Regions from separate parts of the Microbacterium sp. NPDC087591 genome, predicted to be linked through region 3. Evidence: riboswitches for the same ligand, from Rfam matches in the RefSeq annotation. Region 3 holds a riboswitch; each other region holds the start of a gene.

Evidence for each region. A riboswitch is a leader RNA that binds a small molecule or an ion and turns the genes downstream of it on or off. The one in region 3 is predicted to bind thiamine pyrophosphate.
Region 1: another riboswitch for thiamine pyrophosphate. It lies ahead of ACIOVG_RS09645 (ECF transporter S component); the one in region 3 lies ahead of ACIOVG_RS14320 (hydroxyethylthiazole kinase).
Region 2: another riboswitch for thiamine pyrophosphate. It lies ahead of thiM (hydroxyethylthiazole kinase); the one in region 3 lies ahead of ACIOVG_RS14320 (hydroxyethylthiazole kinase).

The regions. Positions count from the first base shown of each region.
Region 1 covers NZ_JBIUWU010000001.1:2,029,710-2,036,277, reverse strand. The annotation lists gene ACIOVG_RS09665 (phosphotransferase) at 1-567, shown strand, start outside; gene ACIOVG_RS09660 (CHY zinc finger protein) at 570-908, shown strand; gene ACIOVG_RS09655 (energy-coupling factor transporter transmembrane component T family protein) at 905-1,684, opposite strand; gene ACIOVG_RS09650 (ABC transporter ATP-binding protein) at 1,681-3,132, opposite strand; gene ACIOVG_RS09645 (ECF transporter S component) at 3,135-3,791, opposite strand; TPP riboswitch at 3,782-3,893, opposite strand; gene ACIOVG_RS09640 (D-alanyl-D-alanine carboxypeptidase) at 3,976-5,556, shown strand; gene ACIOVG_RS09635 (ABC transporter ATP-binding protein) at 5,919-6,568, opposite strand, start outside.
Region 2 covers NZ_JBIUWU010000003.1:14,932-21,499, forward strand. The annotation lists gene ACIOVG_RS14575 (bifunctional hydroxymethylpyrimidine kinase/phosphomethylpyrimidine kinase) at 1-1,452, opposite strand, end outside; gene thiM (hydroxyethylthiazole kinase) at 1,449-2,297, opposite strand; TPP riboswitch at 2,288-2,381, opposite strand; gene ACIOVG_RS14585 (NAD-dependent epimerase/dehydratase family protein) at 2,388-3,380, opposite strand; gene ACIOVG_RS14590 (DUF402 domain-containing protein) at 3,443-4,162, opposite strand; gene pheT (phenylalanine--tRNA ligase subunit beta) at 4,228-6,568, opposite strand, start outside.
Region 3 covers NZ_JBIUWU010000002.1:766,987-773,554, reverse strand. The annotation lists gene ACIOVG_RS14340 (hypothetical protein) at 20-223, opposite strand; gene ACIOVG_RS14335 (TetR/AcrR family transcriptional regulator) at 532-1,155, shown strand; gene ACIOVG_RS14330 (NAD(P)-dependent oxidoreductase) at 1,152-2,072, shown strand; gene ACIOVG_RS14325 (hypothetical protein) at 2,069-2,338, shown strand; TPP riboswitch at 2,308-2,399, shown strand; gene ACIOVG_RS14320 (hydroxyethylthiazole kinase) at 2,391-2,585, shown strand; gene ACIOVG_RS14315 (bifunctional hydroxymethylpyrimidine kinase/phosphomethylpyrimidine kinase) at 2,582-4,147, shown strand; gene ACIOVG_RS14310 (PaaI family thioesterase) at 4,144-4,632, shown strand; gene ACIOVG_RS14305 (NAD-dependent epimerase/dehydratase family protein) at 4,729-5,571, opposite strand; gene ACIOVG_RS14300 (hypothetical protein) at 5,616-5,966, opposite strand; gene ACIOVG_RS14295 (FadR/GntR family transcriptional regulator) at 6,295-6,568, shown strand, end outside.

The DNA.
Region 1 (6,568 bases), on a different contig from region 3:
TCCATGCGCGATGAAGCCGAGCGGATGAACTGGGCACGGCGCTGGATCGCCACCCCCGAGGTGATCGCACAGGAACAGGACGATACGCACGAGTGGCTCGTGACCGTCGCCCTGGATGCCCGCAGCGCGGTCGACCCGCGCTGGGCCGAGGACCCCGAGCTCTCCGTGCGCGCCGTCGGCGAAGGCCTGCGCGCCCTGCACGACGCCCTCCCGGTGCAAGAGTGCCCATGGGAGTGGAGCGTCGCGGAGAGGCTGGCCAACGCGGCAACGCGCGACGTCGTCGTCCCCGACGACCTGCACGATGCTCCGCCGATCGACCGGCTGGTCGTCTGCCACGGCGACGCCTGCATGCCGAACACCCTGCTCGACGACGCCGGCCGCCCTGTCGGGTTCGTCGATCTCGCCGCCCTCGGCACAGCGGACCGCTGGGCGGACATCGCCGTCGCCTCGATGAGCACCGCCTGGAACTTCGGACCGGGCTGGGAGGACACGCTGATCGAGGCCTATGGCGTCGAGCCCGACCGCGAACGTCTCGCCTACTACCGCCGACTCTGGAACGAGAGCTGAGCGTGACCTCTCCCGAACGGCCGCGGGTGCTCGGCCCTGTCGTCGACGAGATGACCCGCTGCGTGCATTACCGCGGCGCGACCGACATCATCGCGATCCGCTTCGCCTGCTGCGGCGAGTACTATCCGTGCCACCTCTGCCACGAGGAATCTGCCGGGCACCCCGCGCAGCAGTGGGCGACGGATCAGCATGACAGGGAGGCGATTCTCTGCGGGGCATGCGGGCACGAGCTCACGATCGCCGAGTACTTCGCTGCCACGGCCTGCCCCCGATGTGCGGCACTCTTCAACGAGGGGTGCAGACTGCACCGCGAGTACTACTTCCAGCCGGACCCGAGCTAGCTCCAGACGAAGCGGAACGTGCCTGCCACCACCGCAGCCGTGAGGGCGAGCGCCATGATCGCGATGCCTCCGAACAGGGCGACGGCGTCGCGCGGATGCAGTCGCGACGGCCGCGACCAGGTGCGCGGGATGCCGGAGCCGAAGCCGCGCGCCTCCATCGCCAGCGCCAGCTTCGAGCCGCGGCGCACCGCGAACACCAGCAGCACGAACGCCATCGAGAAGAACCGGCGCAGCACCCCGCGGTCGCCCACGCCGCGCGCCCGGCGAGCCAGGCTCATGGTGCGCCAGTCGTCGAGGAACAGTCCCAGCATCCGCGTGCCGGCGAGGATGCCGAGCACGAAGCGGCTCGGCATCCTCGCGACCTGAGCGAGGGCATCCGCGAGCTGGGTGGGATCCGTGCCACCGAACAAGAGGATCGTGGGCAACCCGAGCGCGATGACGCGCAGGCTGACCGCGATCGCCAGCGTGATCGAATCGTCGCTGATCGTCGCGAACCCGAACGTGAAGTAGATGTGCCCGGCCGGCTCGGCGTAGAGCAGCATGCTGACGCCGGCGATCGGCGCGAAGATCACGATCGGCAACAGCCGTTTCAGCACCGTGCGCAACCGCAGCCCGGTCAGCGGGAGGCAGAGCAGCTGCAGTGCGATCGCGGCCAGAGCACTCGTGACGTCGATCGATGCGAACAGCGGCACCGACAGCAGCACCGCGAGCACCAGCTTGGTCACGGGGTTCACGCCGTCGAGCCAGACGGTCCGCGTGGTCTCGGCGGTGGTCATGAGGCCGCCGCCAACTCGATGCGATGCCCGCCCAGATGCCGGATCACGGCGTCGTCGTGCGTGACCGCGATGATCGACCGACCACGCGCGATCTCCTCCTGCAGCAGCGCCACGAGCGAGATCCACCCGCGCCGGTCCTGCCCGAACGTCGGCTCGTCGAGCACGATCACCTCCGGCGCTCCCGCGAGCACGGTCGCCACCGACAGCCGCCGCTTCTGTCCGCCCGAGAGCGTGAACGGGTTGGCGAGGGCGAGCGGGGCGAGCCCCAACCGCTCCAGCAGCCCGTCGACGACGGCATCCGTGCGCGCCTGGTCCCAGCCGAGCGCGCGCGGACCGACCGCGAGCTCATCCCGCAGGGTCTGGGCGAGGAACTGATGCTCCGGCTCCTGGAACACCATGCCGATGCGGGTGAGCAGTTCGCGCGATGTCCATCGGATCGGACGCACTCCGCGGCGCCCTGCGAGCTCGGGGGCGGCGCGCACCTCCCCCGCCTGCTCGGGGATGAGACCGGCCAGCGTCAGGGCCAACGTGGACTTGCCCGCACCGTTCGGGCCGGTGATGACCGTCGCATTGGCACGCGGCACGTGCAGGTCGAGTCCTGACTGCACGACCACGTGCGGATCGCGGGCGACCGCGAGACCGGATGCCGTGAGCACATCGGATGCCGCCACCTGTTCGAGCAGGGGAAGGTCGATGCCCCGGTCGGGCACCCAGACCCCAGCGTCGGCGAGTGCGGCGCCGTGCTCGGCGAACACCCGCTCGGGGGATCCATCCGCGAGCAGGCCGCCGTCGGCGGCGAGCACGATCACCCGCGTCATCAGGTCGACCCACACGGGAGTGCGATGCTCCACCACGATCAGCGTCGCTCCGCTCGCGGTGACGGCCCGTTCCACGCTCGAGCGCACCTCGCGCACACCCTCGGGGTCGAGGTTCGCGGTCGGTTCGTCGAGCAGCAGCAGTCCGGGGCGCATCGCCAGCACGCCGGCGAGCACCAGTCGCTGCTTCTGCCCTCCCGACAGCGCCTTGGTCGGTCGCTGCAGCGGCACGTCGAGACCGACCGCCTCCAGCGCCTCGGCCACTCGGCCGGGGATGTCGGATGCGGGGACTCCGAGGTTCTCGCAGCCGAATGCCACGTCGTCGCCGACCTTGGACAGCACGATCCCGGCATCCGGGTCCTGCAGCACCAGACCCACCTGTCCGCGTCGGGACTCGGGGGCGGCGCCATCCACGCGGAGGGAGCCGGTGCGCTCACCTTCGTCGTCGTCGCCGAGCACCCCGGCGAGCCCCGCGAGCAGTGTCGACTTGCCCGCACCGGAAGCGCCGAGCAGCAGCACCCTCTCGCCCGGCTCGATCGTGAAGGTCACGTCGGCGACAGCCGGCCGCTTCCGCCCGGCGTACCGCCACCCCCAGCCCGCAGCCTGCACGCGGGCCGGGGCGGCGAATGTCACGCTCAGACCTCGCGCACGTGCTCTCGCCCGGCGGCGAAGCGGCTGAGGGCGCCGGTGACCGCGAGGGCGCGCACGAGCAGCCAGCCGACGACACCGGCCAGGATCGCACCCGACACCACGACGCTGACCAGGTAGATCGTGTTGAACTCGATCGACTTCAGGATGTTCGGCGAGCTGCCGTAGAACAGCTCGAACACCCAGGCGGCGACCGCAGCGCCGACTCCCGCGAGAGCGGCCACCGCGATGCCGAAGCGACGGTAGAAGAACAGCGCGAAGATGATCTCCGCTCCCAGTCCCTGCACGAGTCCGGAGAGGACGGTCGAGATGCCCCACACGTTGCCGATCAGCATCGACACGATCGCGGCGACGAGCTCGACCACCAGGGCGGCGCCGGGCTTGCGGATCACGAGACCGCCCACCACGCCGCCGAGCAGCCAGATGCCGACGGCGATGCCGCCGAGGCCGGGGGTCAGCGCATCCGCCGCGCCGAACCAGGCGTAGCCGATCGTGTTCCAGCCCCAGAAGACCAGACCGATCGCGACACCGAGGACAGCGGCGACGACGATGTCGACGACGCGCCAGCGCCAGACCGGGGCGCGATGAAGATCCTTCGACGCGGCGGATGCCTGCTGTGCGGATGTGGACGTGGACGTACTCATCTGAACTCCTCCCTGCGCTGGCATGACCCAGATCAGGTTCGACGGTCGAAGCGCGATTCGCTCCCTCTCAGCCCGGCTCGCCGGACTCCCGTGGTTGTGTTTCCGATCTTACCCAGTCGCGGCGCCACCGTGGCTCCTCGTCGCATGACCGCGAATCGGTCGATGAATTCGGTAGCGTAGGCAAGTGACCGCTTCTGACCCTGCCGAGGCCACCGCCGCAGACGCCCCCGGCGCCGACACCATCGGCGATGCTCCGCAGGAGGGCGCGCCCGAGGTGGCCGCGCCAGAATCGGCGGCGGACGAGCACGAAGCGGTGGTCGCACCGGAGCCTCTCGCCGACGACGCTCCCGTCTCCGACGACGCTGCAGATGCCACCGACGTCCTCGCTCCCGCCGCCGCGCAGTGGGCTGATGAGAAGGCGCACGCCACGGCACTGACGTGGGTCGATACCGAGACGGTCGCCGGCAGCTCTCCGGCACCGACGTTCGACCAGGCCCCCGACATCGAGCCCGGCGACGCGCTGATGCGCGGAGCGAGACTGCGTCCGGCGATCGCCCGCCCCGGCGTGCTGGTGCCGCTCGGCGTGCTGGTCGGGCTGGTCGCGACGTACGTCGGGGGCGCTCTGCTGTGGCCGTTGCACGAGGTCGCCCCGACCGTGGAGTCGGTGGAGTTCACCACCACGGCGGCCCCGGCCGCGGCTGTGACGTGGCCGGCACAGGGCAGCGCCGCCGTGGGAATCGACGGGATGACGACCTCGGCCTCGACGCCCGACGCGGTGAGCATCGCCAGCATCACCAAAGTGGTCAGCAGCCTCATGGTGCTCGACCGGTTGCCGCTGGCCCCCGGTGAGCAGGGTCCCGAGTTCTCCTTCACCTACGGCGACAGCCTGGAGTACTGGTCGTACCGACGGTCCGATCAGTCCGCGCTCGACGTCCCCGTCGGCGGAGTGCTGACCGAGTATCAGCTCCTCCAGGGGACGCTGCTGGGATCCGCCAACAACTACATCGATCGTCTCGCGTCGGAGATCTGGGGGTCCGATCAGGCCTTCGCCGAGGCGGCGACGGTGTGGCTGCGCGACCGCGGACTTTCGGGTATCACGGTGGTCACGCCGTCCGGTTTCGACGAACGCAACGTCTCCACACCCGAGTCCCTCGTCGCACTGGGCGAGTACGCGATGAAGAACCCGGTCTTCGCCGAGATCGTGGGCACGAGGTCGGTGGACCTGCCGGGAGCGGGCACCGTCGAGAACACGAACGGGATGCTCGCCGATCCCGGCGTGGTCGGGATCAAGACCGGCACCCTGGTCGGGTGGAACCTGCTGACCGCCAAGGACATCACCGTCGGCGACACCACCGTGCACCTCTTCGCCGCGGTGCTCACGCAGGACGACGATGCGCAGCGCCTCGCCGCGACGCGGAGTCTGTTCGCCGAGGCCGAGGCAGCCCTGCAGGCGCAGGAACCTGCCGTCACCGAGGGCACGGTCGTCGGCGAGGTGCGCACCGTGTGGGGCGAGAAGATCGACGTGATCGCGGATGCCGACGCCGACGTCATCCTCTGGAACGGCGCCGCGCCGCAGGTAACCCCCGAGTTCACGCTGGACGCGGAGCGGGATGCCGGAGACCGGATCGGCACCCTCACCACCACGGGACCACTCAACACGACCACGACGCCCCTGGTGCTCGCCGACGACATCGAAGGCCCGAGCCCATGGTGGCGGCTGACCCACCCGATCGAGCTGCTGGGCATCGACTCCGCCCGGAGCTGACCCCGCGGGCCGCACCCCGGCGCCCGCGCCCCGTGCTTCCGCGCGTGCGCCCCCTGCTTCCGCGCGTCGCGCCCCGTGCGCCACACGCCGCGAATGGTCGCATCCGACATGGCGAGGCGACCAGATGCGACCTCTCCGTTCGCGCGGAGGTCGCTGATGGCCGCTACCCCCGCCTGATTGCGACACGATGCGACGTCTCGCCCTCACAATCTCCTCGAGCCCACGAGTCCGCACCTGCCCCCAGGTCCAGCACCAGCACCAGCACCCGCACCCCCACCACCCAGCAGCAGCAGACAGCGAGAGGCCCCGCCCGGACGATCCGGACGGGGCCTCTAGGTCTGGCGCGCTCTCACGCGCGGCGGTCAGGCACTGCGGTCCGAGCCATCCGCGGAGGGCTTCTCGACCACGGCTTGCGCGGCCGCCACTTCGGCGGCGGGCACCTGCGCGCCCACGGAAGCACCGACCACGGCCGCCGCCGCATCGTCCGCATCGCCGCTGACGACGACGGGCGTCGACCCGGTGAGGGCGTCTTCCGCGTCGATGTCGGTGGCCGCCTGCTCGAACTGCGACTGGTAGAGCCGCCAGTAGGCACCCTGCGCCGCGATGAGCTCGTCGTGCGTGCCCTTCTCAACGATGTCACCGTGCTCCATCACCAGGATGAGGTCGGCGTCGCGGATGGTCGACAGACGGTGGGCGATCACGAACGAGGTGCGACCCTCACGCAGAGCAGCCATCGCCTTCTGGAGCAGCAGCTCGGTGCGGGTGTCGACAGCCGACGTCGCCTCGTCGAGGATGAGGATCGACGGCTTCGCGACGAACGCCCGCGCGATCGTGATCAGCTGGCGCTCACCGGCCGAGACGTTCGCGGCGTCCTCGTCGAGCACGGTGTCGTACCCCTCGGGGAGAGCGTGCACGAAACGGTCGACGTAGGTCGCCGCGGCGGCTTCCTGGACCTCCTCATCGGTCGCGGTCGAGCGGCCGTAGCGGATGTTCTCGCGGATGCTGCCGGCGA
Region 2 (6,568 bases), on a different contig from region 3:
CCCCCCGCGGTTCCAAAGTCCTGCGAAGTGGTGGACGGGTCCGTGTCCCCGGCCCACATCGAGAGCGCTGCTCTCTCGGAGCGACTCCCGCAACCAGGAGCGTGCGTGCGCGACGGCCGCGGCGGGATCCAGTCCGCGCGCGAGCAGGGTGGCGATCGCAGAGGACAGGGAGCATCCGGTGCCGTGCGTGTTCACGGTGTCGATGCGCGCACCGGCGAACTGCTGCCGGATGCCGGCTGCCGCGTCGATGAGGGCGTCCGGCGCCTCCTCGGCATCGGGGTGCCCGCCCTTGACGAGCACCGCTGCTCCGATCTGCGTCGAGAGCGCGTCTGCGGCGGCCAGCGCATCCGCCCAGTCGTGGATCTCCCGCCCCACGAGCACCGCGAGCTCGGCGAGGTTCGGCGTCGCCACGTGGGCGCGCACGAGCAGCTCCCGCAGCGCCGATTCCGCCGCGGTGTCCAGAAGCCGGTCGCCGCTGGTGGCGACCATGACCGGGTCCACCACGACGATCGGGGGACGGACCGCGTCCAGCCACGCGATCACGGTGCGCACGACCTCGGCATCCGCGAGCATCCCGATCTTGACGGCGTCGATGACGATGTCGTCCGACAGCGTGTCGAGCTGCTGCCGCAGGAAGTCCGATGGCGGGACGTGGATGGCACGCACTCCCTGAGTGTTCTGCACCGTCAGAGCCGCGATCGCTGCCATGCCGTATCCGCCGTTCGCGGCGATGGACTTGAGATCGGCCTGGATGCCGGCACCGCCGGAGGGATCGCTGCCGGCGATCGTGAGCACCCGGGGCACCGAGGCCGACTGCCAGCGTCGACGGAACTCCGCCGCCGCCGCAGCCGGAGCCTCTGCGGCGCAGAGCGCCGACACCACCGCGATCCCGACAGCCCCCGCCGCACGCAGCGGCTCGATGTCATCGATCCCGACGCCGCCGATCGCGACGCAGGGCAGGGGGCTGGCCTCCACGAACTCCCGGAACCCCTGGATGCCGAGGGCCGGCGGGTGGTCGGGCTTGGTGAGCGTCGGACGGATGACACCGACGCCGAGATAGTCGACTGTGCCGGCCGGGAGCGCGCGGACCGCGTCGAGGTGCTCCGGTGCATTCGCGGTGAGGCCGATCAGCGCGTCGGGGCCGAGCTCCTGGCGCGCCCGCAGCACCGAGGCATCGCCCTGCCCGAGATGCACGCCGTCGACTCTGGATCCCTGAGCCCGCGCCGCGACCGCGGCGTCGAGGCGGTCGTTCACCACGAGCAGCGCGCGACCGTCGATCACTGCCGAGAGTGCGAGCAGCTGCTCCACGACGTCACCGTCCGACGCGTGCTTCTCGCGGAGCTGAACGATGCGCACGCCGCCGTCGACCGCCTCCCGGACGGTCTCGACCACACCGCGTTCGCCGCACAGCGCCGCATCGGTGACCAGGTAGAGCGAGAGGTCGGCGCTCACCGGCTGCTCTCCTCGACGCGCGCGGCGGTCACGAGGTCATCCGGCTGCACGCCGGCGAGGGCATCGAGCAGAGCGACCGCGAAGCTGCCGGGTCCCACCGACGCCGCGGCAGCGCGCTCTGCGGCGATCGTGTACACGAGCGTGGCGGCCGCGACGGCGCCGAGCGCGGAGATCCCGGTCGCGCGGGCGGCCCCGAGGAAGGCCGCCATCACGGCGCCGAGCGCACAGCCCCCACCGGTGACGAGCGTGAGCTGCGGATCGCCGTTCGCGATGCGGATCACGCGCTCCCCGTCGGTGATCAGGTCGACCGGTCCGGAGACGGCGACCACGCTGCCGTACCGGTGGGCCAGTGTGGCAGCCGCGTCGGCCGCATCATCCGTGCTGTCGGTCGCGTCCACCCCGCGACCGCCGCCGCTGAGTCCGGCGAGCGCGAGAATCTCCGACGCATTGCCGCGCACAGCGGTGGGACGCAGCGCCACGAGCTCCTGCGCCAGGGCGGTACGCACCGGCAGCGCGCCGATCGCGACCGGATCGAGCACCCAGGGAGTGCCGGCGGCCGACGCTCCCGCTGCGGCCTCCCGGCTCGCGGTCCGCTGCTCGGGCGTAGGAGTGCCGAGGTTGATGAGCACGCCGGAGGCGACACCGGCGAACATGCCGCTCTCCCCCACGATGTCGACCATCGCCGGAGCAGCACCGACGGCGAGGAGCACGTTCGCGGTGAAGCCCGTGACGACCGCGTTGGTGATGCAGTGCGTCAGGGGCGGAGCGGCTCGCACCCTCTGGAGCAGCACCACCGCCTCGGATACGACGACGGAATCGGACGATGGACGCAGACGATCGCTCAATGCGACATCCCTTCGCTAGTACGAACTAGATCAGGTTCGACGGGTCTGTTCTCAGCCGCGGTCGCGGCACCCCGTGTCACTGATCGCAGTCTAGCGAAGGGGCGGTTCTGCTCGGGTGAGTCCGGCCAGCAATGCACGTTCGTCTTCCCGCGCGAGGCCTGCGCGCCGCTCGCGGTCGACGCCGCGCGCGATCTCATCGGCCACGACACGGGCGATCGTGTCGTCGATCGACCGCAGCACTCCCCCCGTCCGGTGGAACGCCGCGTTCGATCGCGTCATGAACCCGGTCATGTCGGCAGGCAGCCACAGCGGCAGGGACCTCTCCCCCGCCCAGTACGCGACGCCGTGGTCTGCGAGCCAGTCATCGTCGCCGACGACAGTCTCACCACGGTGGCCGGCCGCATTCCGGATGCGCAGGAGCACCTCCCGCAGCGGATGCCGGTCGCCGACCGCGTTCACCGCACCCCTGACTCCGGCCGACGATGCCGTGACCACGTAGGCGGCGAGATCGTCGACGTCGATCACCTGCGTCGCGCGGCCCTCGAGCGGTGGCAGGAGCACCCGATCGCTCCCGGCCCGCGCGAACGCCGCCGCCCAGTAGCCGAAGCGGTCGCTGGGGTCGCCGTCGCCGACGATCAGCCCAGGGCGCACGATCAGCGCCCGGTCGCCGAGGGTGCGCACGTGCTCCTCGGCGGCGACCTTCTCTGCGGCGTAGTCGTAGGCGTCGCCGGGCACGGCTGCCTGATGCACGGGAGCGGATTCGTCGGCGCCCGGGGTCGCTTCATCCGCGTAGACAGACACCGACGAGACGTACGTCCATCGGCGCGCACGTGCTCCGAGCGCGGCCACAGCGGCAGCGACGTGATCGGCCCGCGAGGAGACGTCGACCACGTGATCCCAGTCGCGCGCGAGCCGGTCGTACGCATCGGAGCGGTCACGGTCACCGCGCACGAGGGTCACTCCCGGCGGCTCCGGCCGTTCGCCACGGGCCAGGCAGGTCACCGCGGCCCCGTCATCCGCCCAGCGGCGGGCGATCCGCCCGGAGAGCCAGCCGGTTCCCCCCAGGATCAGCACGTCCGTCATGCACCCATGACACCAGCATCCGTGGCCGCGGGGAAGTTCTTCCGCTCAGAGCAGAGGGATCGTCACTCAGCGGTGGGAAGCTCGTCGATGCCGGCGAGCCGCGGGACGGTCCAGGTCGGATCCGGCCGCCAGTCGCGCCATTCGGCGTCGAACGGCCAATCCCCCGCACGGAACGACGCGATGGCCGCATCCGCGTGGCGCTCGATCTGCGCGGCCTGCTCCGCGCTGAGACGCCCCTGTTCGATCGCGGCGACGACCTCGTCCTCGTCCTTCAGGTGGATTCCCCCGTCTGCATCGATCTCCACATCGAGGATGTGATCGGATGTGTACGTGTCGTGATCGGTGCGCAGATGCGCGTTCTCGAGATTCACGTACCAGCCCGCGAACTCCCATTCCGGACCGGTCATGTCGCTCCAGAACAGCCACACGGACCACGCGGCACCTGCCGGGGCGATCCGCAGGATGCCGTTGCCCCACCACTCCTCGACGACGCGCCTGCGCGGTTCGAGCCAGCGCCGGTCGAGCGGCACACTGCGCACCCGCTGACCGTCCGCCGCGCCCTGGCCCTCCTGCAGGGTTCCTGCAGCCAGCCACGCGACCAGACCACGTTCGTCGTCGCGCACCACCCGCATCGGAGTGATCGTCGACGGCTCCCCCTGCTGCCAGCCCGGCTTGCGGTAGTGCCAGTCGATCTGTGCACCGGGCGCGAGGAACGGCCCCTCGCCCAAGGGGCGTACGCTCTCGGGCACGGCCGCCGGGGTGCTCTGCGGAAGGATGCTCATCCCGTCACGCTACCCCGGTCGGCCTGCGCCGTCGGTGCGATTCCGCCGCCTGCCCCTGGTGCTGCTCAGTCCCGGATCGCCGCGCCGAAGCGCTCGGCTGCGACCGCGACACCGGCGAGCTTCGCTTCGGACGCCTCCGCCGACGTCAGCGTGCGATCGTCGGCGCGGAAGCGCAGGGCGAACGTCAGGCTCTTCGAGCCGGCGGGAACACCCTCGCCGCGGTAGTCGTCGACGAGCCGCACGGACTCGAGCAGGGCGCCGGCGCCCTCGGCCAGAGCGGCGCGGACATCGCCGGCGGCCACATCCGCGGGAACCGTGAGCGACACGTCCTGAGTGGCTGCGGTGAAGGTCGACAACGACTCGGCGACGACCCGGCGTCCCGCCAGCGACAGGATCAGGTCGAGGTCCAGCTCGAGCACGATCGCCCGTCCTGGCAGATCGGCGTCGTCCGAGACCACGGGATGCAGCTCACCGACGTAGCCGACCTCGGCGCCGTCGACCTGCAGGGTTCCCGTGCGTCCGGGGTGCAGAGCGGCCCGCTGAGACTGCACGACGTCGATCTCGACACCGGCGGCGCTCGCGATGACCCGTGCGGCGTCGAGCGCCTCGGACAGACCCGCAGGCTCGGCCGGACGGCCGGGCTGACGCGCCACGATGTTGCCCGTGAGCAGCAGCGCGAGGTGGCGGTGCTGCGGCGGGATCGAGGCGTTCAGCGCGGCGAGGGTCTCGTCAGAGGGCCGCACGCCCAGCGGCGGGACGTCGTCGGTACCGTAGGTCACGCCCGGCTCCGGCAGGAACACCGCGCCGCTCTCGAAGATCGCGAGATCCGTGAGCCCACGAGCGATGTTGCGATGCGCCGTCTGCAGCAGGCCGGGCACCAGCGAACGACGCAGGAACGGCGCCTGACCGTCGAGCGGGTTCGCCAGACGGATGCTGGGCAGGTGCTCGCCGGACGCGGAGCCGTGCAGGTCGTTCTGCGCCTCGGTCGTGAACGGGAACGCCGGGGTCTCGACGAAACCGGCGGCCGCGAGCGCGTCGGCGACCCGGCGGCGGCCCTGCTGCAGCGGCGTGAGGCCGCGGCCGGACGGCGGCGTCGGCAGCACCGAGGGGATGCGGTCGAGTCCGTGGATGCGAGCGACCTCTTCGGCCAGTGTCCACTTGTCGGTCAGGTCGGGGCGCCAGGTGGGCGGGATGACCGTCCACCCCTCGTCAGCTTTCTCGACCTCGGCGCCGATCGTGGTCAGCGCGCCGGTGATCTCGTCGTCGGTGTAGTCGACGCCGATGAGGCCCTGTACGAAACCGGCGGGCAGCTCGATCTCGGCGACGAAGACCTCGGCGAACAGGGCGCCCCCCTCGTCGGTGAGCGTGCCGCCCGCCAGCTCGACCATGAGGTCGGCGGCGCGGCGCGCGGCGACGAACGGGATGAGCGGGTCGACACCGCGTTCGAAGCGCTTGGACGCCTCGCTGGGCAGCTTGTGCCGACGGGCGGTGCGAGCGATCGTGACCGGGTCGAACGTCGCGGCCTCGATCAGCACGTTCGTGGTGGTCTCGCTCATCTCGGTCGTGCCGCCGCCCATGACGCCGGCGAGACCGATGGGGCCGGAGCCGTCGGTGATGAGCAGGTCCTCGACGTGGAGCGCGCGCTCCTGTCCGTCGAGCGTCGTCATCTTCTCACCGGGCGTCGCACGACGCACCGTGATGCCGCCGTCGAGCTTGTCGAGGTCGTAGCCGTGCAGGGGCTGCCCCAGTTCGAGCATGACGTAGTTCGTGATGTCGATCAGCACGCCGAGCGAGCGCATGCCGGCGAGCGTCAGCCGCGCGATCATCCACGGCGGGGTGGGACGCGAGGGGTCGACACCGCGCACCACGCGCGTGACGAACTCGCTCGCACCGACGCGGCCGCGCACCGGCGCGACGTCGTCGACGACGGTCGTGTGTCCGCTGCCCGGCTGCAGCTCCGCGAAGTCGCGCTCGGCGGGGTCGCGGAACGTCGCTCCGGTCGCGTGCGAGTATTCTCGAGCGACACCGCGCAGCGAGAACGCGTAGCCGCGGTCGGGCGTGACGTTGATCTCGACCGCGACGTCATCGAGCCCGAGGAGCGCGATCGCGTCGGTGCCGACGGGAGCGTCGATGCCGAGGTCGGAGAGCACGACGATGCCGTTGTGCTCATCCCCCAGCCCGAGCTCGCGGGCCGAGGCGATCATGCCGTCGGACACGTGACCATAGGTCTTGCGCGCGGCGATCGGGAAAGGTCCGGGAAGCACGGCTCCCGGCAGGGTCACGACGACCTTGTCGCCGGCGACGAAGTTGTGCGCGCCGCAGACGATACCGCGGATGCCGCCGTGCTCCTCGCCCACGTCGACCTGGCACCAGTTGATGGTCTTGCCGTTGGACTGCGGCTCGCCC
Region 3 (6,568 bases):
CGGATCTCCGGGGCTATTCTCATGCCCACTTTCGCCCGATCTGCTCGACCCGGCCGCCGCCGAAGTCGACCGCCAACGACACCGCCAATCGCGAGAGCCGGGCCGAGAACGCGCAGTACGTCGATTGGTCGATCGCGTCCGGGATCTCGCCGGTGGTGTTGTAGAGAGCGAGTTTCTCCCAGACGAGCACGGGGTCGTCGTCGCGGATTGCCGCGAGCCTCATCGCGTTGGGATGACGTGCAGCACGCGGGCCTGCCCGCCGTGGCCGGAACAGCGCCTCGCCGGGAAGGCGCCGCGAGTCGTTCGGAACCGGCGTCGCGTAGGTGTAGTCGAAAAGCGTCGAGACGTCGGGATGCGGGCGCACCTGCTCGCGGAAGGCGCGCTGACCGCCGAGGAGTTCGATGCAGTGGATCAGGATGTGCCCGCCCGCGGAGGGGCCTCCTTGTCACGCGGGGGTCGCCTGTCGCAAAATGATACTTGTGAGGTTTCATTCCATAATGGATTGTGAGACGCAGCGCGAGGAGGAAGCAGATGGCAGGCACAGGGAGCGCGGGAATCGCGCGCAAGCGGGGGCGTCCCACCGAGACGGAACGCACTCAGCGACGCGACGACATCCTGGATGCTGCCGTGCGGCTGTTCGTCGACGAAGGTTTCGAGCCGGTGACCCTCGATCGCATCGCTGCCGACGCACACGTGACCAAACGGACGATCTACACCTATCTCGGCGACCGCACGGACGTCTTCCTGGCCGCTGTCGAACGCCTGAGCGAGCAGACGCTGCACGAGGCATGGCCAGCCGATGGCCTGGAGCAGCTCGCACCCAAGATCGTGCACGCGCTGCACTCCGACGATGCGATCGGCCTGCACAGACTGGTCATCGCCGAATCCCGCCGCTTCCCCGAACTCGCCGAACGCTTCTACGACAGGGGCCCTCGTCGGTACATCGCGGCGATCGACGCCCGGCTGCCTCGGGACGACAGCGACGCGGATCACGGGCGCGCAGAGGCGCTGTTCGCCCTGCTGCTCGGCGAGTGGCACCGGCAACGACTGCTCGGACTGCGACCGGCACCCGACCGCGCCGCTTCCGCGGCTCACGCCCGTGCGGCGCTGGATCGAGCGCGGATCACACCATGCGGAGAGGAAGAAGGGAAATGACCTCCAAGACGGTGGGCTTCATCGGCCTCGGCATCATGGGAGTCCCCATGGCGAGCAACCTCGTCCGGGCCGGGTTCGATGTGGTCGTATGGGCGCGTTCAGCTGACCCCATGAACGAACTGGTTGCGACCGGCGCGCGGGCGGCAGCCGATGTCGCGGGCGTGTTCGACGCCACGGAGACCGTGATCCTCATGCTGCGCGACGAGGCGGGAGTCGACGCTGTGCTGGCACGTGGCACGGACGAATTCTCCACGCTGGTGGCACATCACACGGTGATTCAGATGGGGACCTTCACGACAGCGTTCTCTCGCACGCTCGCGTCAGAGGTGACCGCTGCCGGAGGCCGGTACGTCGAAGCGCCCGTATCCGGGTCTCGTGGCCCGGCAATCGAGGCGAAACTGGTGGGAATGCTCGCTGGAGAGGCGGGCGCGGTCGCCGAGGCGGAGCCCGTGGTCGCAGCGATGTGCTCGCAGGTCTTCAGGTGCGGGGAGATCCCCGCCGCCCTGTCGATGAAGCTGGCGGTGAACACCTTCCTCATCACGATGGTCACGGGGTTGGCGGAGACATTCCACTTCGCCTCCCGCAGCGGCGCGGACCTCGACGTGCTGCGGGAGGTGCTGGCCGCCGGCCCGATGGCATCGGTGGTCTCCCGTGGCAAGGCACAGAAGCTCACCGACGACGACCTGTCGGCTCAGGCGGCGATCGCCGACGTGCTCAAGAACGCGCGGTTGTCCGAAGACGCTGCGCAGGTGGCCGGATCGGCGCATCCGCTGATCACCGCAAGCCGGGAACTGTACGAGGAAGCCGCGGCCGCCGGAATGGGGGCACTCGACATGATCGGGGTGACCGCAGCATTCGCTGCCCGAGCCGAGCCGGAGGGCGCATCAGCAAACGACCCCACGGAAGCCTCGCGATGACGATCATCATCCGCGCCGGCGTGTCGCATGATCACGCTCGGCTCGTCGCAGTCTGGAGATCCGCGGTCGAGGCGACGCATCACTTCCTGACACCCGAGGAGATCGACGGGTACGAGCGTCAGGTCGAGGCCTACCTCCCGCAGATGCCGGAGATCTGGGTGGCTGTCGAGGATGGCGAGGGGCAGCCGCACCCGATGCTGCACCTCGAGCGGGAGGGTGGGCAGCGTGAGAACACACACGTGACACGGGGTGCCCCGCAGGGCTGAGATCACACCCGTCGAACCTGATCTAGTTCGTACTAGCGAAGGGATGTCGCGCATGACGCGCACGCCAGAACACCCGATCGAGTCCACTGTCTCGTTGCTGCACGAGTTGCGCGACCACGCGCCACTCGTGCAGTGCGTGACCAACATTGCGGTGACGAACTTCACCGCCAACGTCCCGCTCGCCCTCGGCGCAGTCGCGGCGATGGTCGACGTTCCCGAGCTGCGTGCCGCGTGGGACGCAGCATGAACGGGCGACGACCGGTGCCGCGGGTGCTGAGCATCGCAGGGACGGACCCGACCGGCGGGGCGGGCATCCAGGCGGATCTGAAGAGCATCGCGGCCAACGGCGGTTACGGCATGGCGGTCGTGACCGCGCTGGTGGCGCAGAACACGCACGGGGTGCGGTCGGTGCACGTGCCCCCGGCGGCCTTCCTGGTCGAGCAGTTGGACGCTGTGTCCGACGATGTCGCGATCGACGCGGTGAAGATCGGGATGCTCGGCACCGCCGAGGTGATCGAGTCGGTCACCGGCTGGCTCGACCGGGTGCGGCCGCCTCTCGTGGTGCTCGACCCGGTGATGGTCGCCACCAGCGGCGACCGGCTGCTCGACGCGGACGCGGAACGGGCTCTGCGCCGGATGCTCTCCCACGCCGATCTGGTGACCCCGAACATCCCCGAGCTCGCGATCCTCGCCGACGCGCCGGTCGCCGTCACCTGGGATCAGGTGCTCGCGCAGGCGGGCCGGGTCGCCCTGGAATGCGGGGTGCGGGTGCTCGCCAAGGGCGGACACCTCTCGGGACCACAGCTGCCCGACGCGCTCGTCGAAGCAGTCGACGGAACGGTTGTGGTGACCGAGTTCTCCGGTACCCGTGTCGAGACGCGCAACACGCACGGAACGGGCTGCTCTCTGTCGTCGGCGCTCGCGACCCGCATCGCCGCGTCGGGGGATTGGGTGGAAGCGACGCGGGAGTCGAAGCGATGGCTCATCGAGAGCATCCGCCATGGCGCCGAGCTCGCCGTCGGAACCGGGCAGGGGCCGGTCAGCCACTTCGCGGGGCTCTGGGCCCGTGGCGGCGTCACCACCGCACCGACCCCGGCCGAGGTGGAGGCGGACTGGTGGGCCGGCATCGCCGGTATCCGCGCCGACATCGACGCGCTGTCGTTCGTGCGCGGGCTCGGCGAGGGCACCCTGGATCGCGGCGTCTTCCTGCACTACCTCGCCCAGGATGCCCTCTATCTACGCGACTACGCCCGGGTGCTCGCCGACGCGTCACGCCTCGCCCCCACCTCCGCGGAGCAGGCCTTCTGGGCCGGATGTGCAGAGACCTCGATCACCGGCGAACTGCATCTGCACGAGTGCTGGCTCACCGATGAGACCCTGCGGTCCACGGAGCCTGATCCCGTGACGACCGCGTACCTGAACCACCTCCTCGCGACCGCCGCGCGCGGCGACTACCGCGTGCTCGTCGCCGCGCTGCTGCCGTGCTTCTGGATCTACCAGGACCTCGGCGAACGCCTGCAGTGGCGCTCGCACCCGGAACATCCCTACAGGCCCTGGCTCGACACCTACGCCGACCCCGCATTCGCCGCATCCACGCGCACTGCCATCGACACCGTCACCCGACTCGCCGCAGCCTCCGATGACACGACACGGCACGCGATGTGGAACGCATTCCGGCTGTCCTCGAAGCATGAGCACAACTTCTTCGCCGCACCAGATGTCGATGAAGACACCGTACTGACCGGTCGAGCAGCCGATCGTGGTGCCGGAGACAGTGGCGGCCGCGCCGGAAGTGGAGTCCGCGGATGAACTCTCACGAAAACGCCCCGCTGCCTGTGCTCGACTTCTTGCGACGCCACCTTGCCGAAGAGCTCGGCCCTGAGGATCACACCCATCTGAGGTACCCGACGGCGGTATCTCGGCTGCTCGGACTCGAGCTTGTCGCCGTGGCCGAGCGCTCTGCGCGCGTGCGGCTTCTGGCTGACGTGGACAAGCACGGCAATCAGCAGGGAACTATCCACGGTGGCACTCTGTGCGAGCTGGCCGACGCGGCGATCGGCACTGCGCATTCGACCGTGGTCGGAGTCGATGAGTCGTTCACGAGCCTGGACCTGAACGCGAGGTTCCTGCGACCGGCGTGGTCGGGACCGCTCACCGCTGATGCTCACTGCACCCACGCGGGGCGGAGCATCAGTCAGTACGCCTGCGAGATCACGCGGGAAGACGGAAAGACCGTGGCAACCATCACCAGTGCCGTGCTCACTCTCCGCGGGGAATCCGCACGAGGGAGGTGAATCACCTCGAGCCGTAACCATTCTGCGGCGAGGCCACGCCGGTGAGGAAGCGGATGCGGGCGTCGAAGACGGCGCGGTATTCGACCTGCGGTGGTCTCATAGTGCGGCGAAGCCGTCACGCCAGCTCGGGTGGAGCATCTCCCAGCCCTGTGCGCGGGCGCGGGTGTTGCTGACCGGTCGACCGATGTCGCCACCGACCTGGACCACGGGGCGGGGACCGCCGACGGCGGACGCGAAGACGGGAACCCACGTCGTGCCGGCGGCGGGCTCGTCGTCGACGATGTTCCAGATGCCCGCCGGCCAGTTCAGCGCTCGAAGCGCGGCCTCAGCAGCATCCTCGACATGAACGAATGAGGTCACCGCCTGAGTGGCAGGGAGGCGCCCCGCGCGCGCAGCATCGGCTCGGACTCCGTCCGGGGCGTACCAGGTCCCGGGGCCGTAGAGCTGCCCGAACCGCAGCACCACACCGGAGGGCAGCTCGCGGACTCTGTCCTCTAGCGCGGCGACACCGCGGATGGTGGTGAGCCGCGGTTCCGTTGCGTCGACGTCGAGCGCCTCGGTTTCGGACGCGGAGGCGGTCCCCGGCGGGTACACCCAGGAGATGCTCTCGGCGACCACGCGGTCCACGCCCGCAGCCTTCGCGGCGTCGATCAGGTTCCGGGTGCCCGTGGTGCGGATGCGCGCATTGCTCGCCGAGTCTCCTGAGGCGAGGTCCGTGAGCAGGTGCACAACGGCATCAGGGCGCGCTTCGGCGACAGCCCGTATGACCGCTTCGCGGTCGAATGCATCCGCCAGCACGGCCGCAGCGGCGTGCCGTTCGATCGCGGCGGCGCCCCGGGCGGATCGAGTCATGCCGATGACCTCGTGACCGCTGGCCACCGCCTTTCGGGTGAAGGCGCGGCCGAGCACACCGGACGCACCGGCGACGAAGATTCTCATGACGGCATCCTCTTTCTTGGTCTTTCTTGGTCTGTGTTGCGGGTTCAGAATCCGATGACGGTGGCCCGTTCCATCGTGTACCGGAGGAAGACGTCGCGGGCGACGGCGAGGGTGAGCCCGCGCGCCGTGAGGGCGGACTCGGTGCCGTCGCCGCGGGCGGTGTTGACGCACGCGCCCACCGGGATGCCTGCGGCGATGAGCTCGTCGATCTGCGCGTTGAAGCGGCGATCCAGCTCGGTGGCGGCCGTGCCGAGTCGTCGCTGCGCGGCGCCGAAGACGAAGACCTCGACCTCGATGTTCTGCTCGGCGGAGACCTCGGCGATTCGACGCGGGAGGCGGCTGCCGATGAGCAGGGAGTCTTCGTCATCGTGGAAGATGTGCGCGACGGTCTTCACGGTGCCACCACCTCTCGTGCGACGGCGTTCGCAACGCGGATGACCGCATCGAGCGTGGGTGAGGGTGGAACGATCGCGATCTCGCTCTCATCGTGCCCTCGACGCGAGAGTAGGCGTCGGTGTAGCGGCGAGAGGGCATGCCGGAGGGGGCGATGGTGGTCATGTCACGCAGTCCTTCAGGGTCTGGAGAGGTCGACCGGCGCGGTGTTCGGCTCCACGACGGGGAGCCGGTCTGGCTACGCCCCGCCGTGGCGGCGAAGAAGAAGGAGGGTGACGGTGAGCACACGTAGACTTTACCATAAGTCCTCAGACAAGTAGAGGAGATGAGATGACTCGACTCAGACGTGTGCCCTTGGCGGATCAGGCCGCCGACGCGCTGTTCATGCGCATCCGCGCGGGGGAGTGGGCGCTCGGCGCCAAGCTCCCTGGCGAGACGACGCTGGCGCCGCAGCTCGGGGTGGGGCGGTCCACCGTGCGGGAAGCGATCCGCCAGCTCGCCGGTCGCGGCGTCCTCGATTCCCGTCACGGGTCGGGTGTGTACGTGACGGCGCTGGAGGTGCCCGAGGAGTGGGAGCAGGTGCTGCGCCGGGCCGACATCGTCA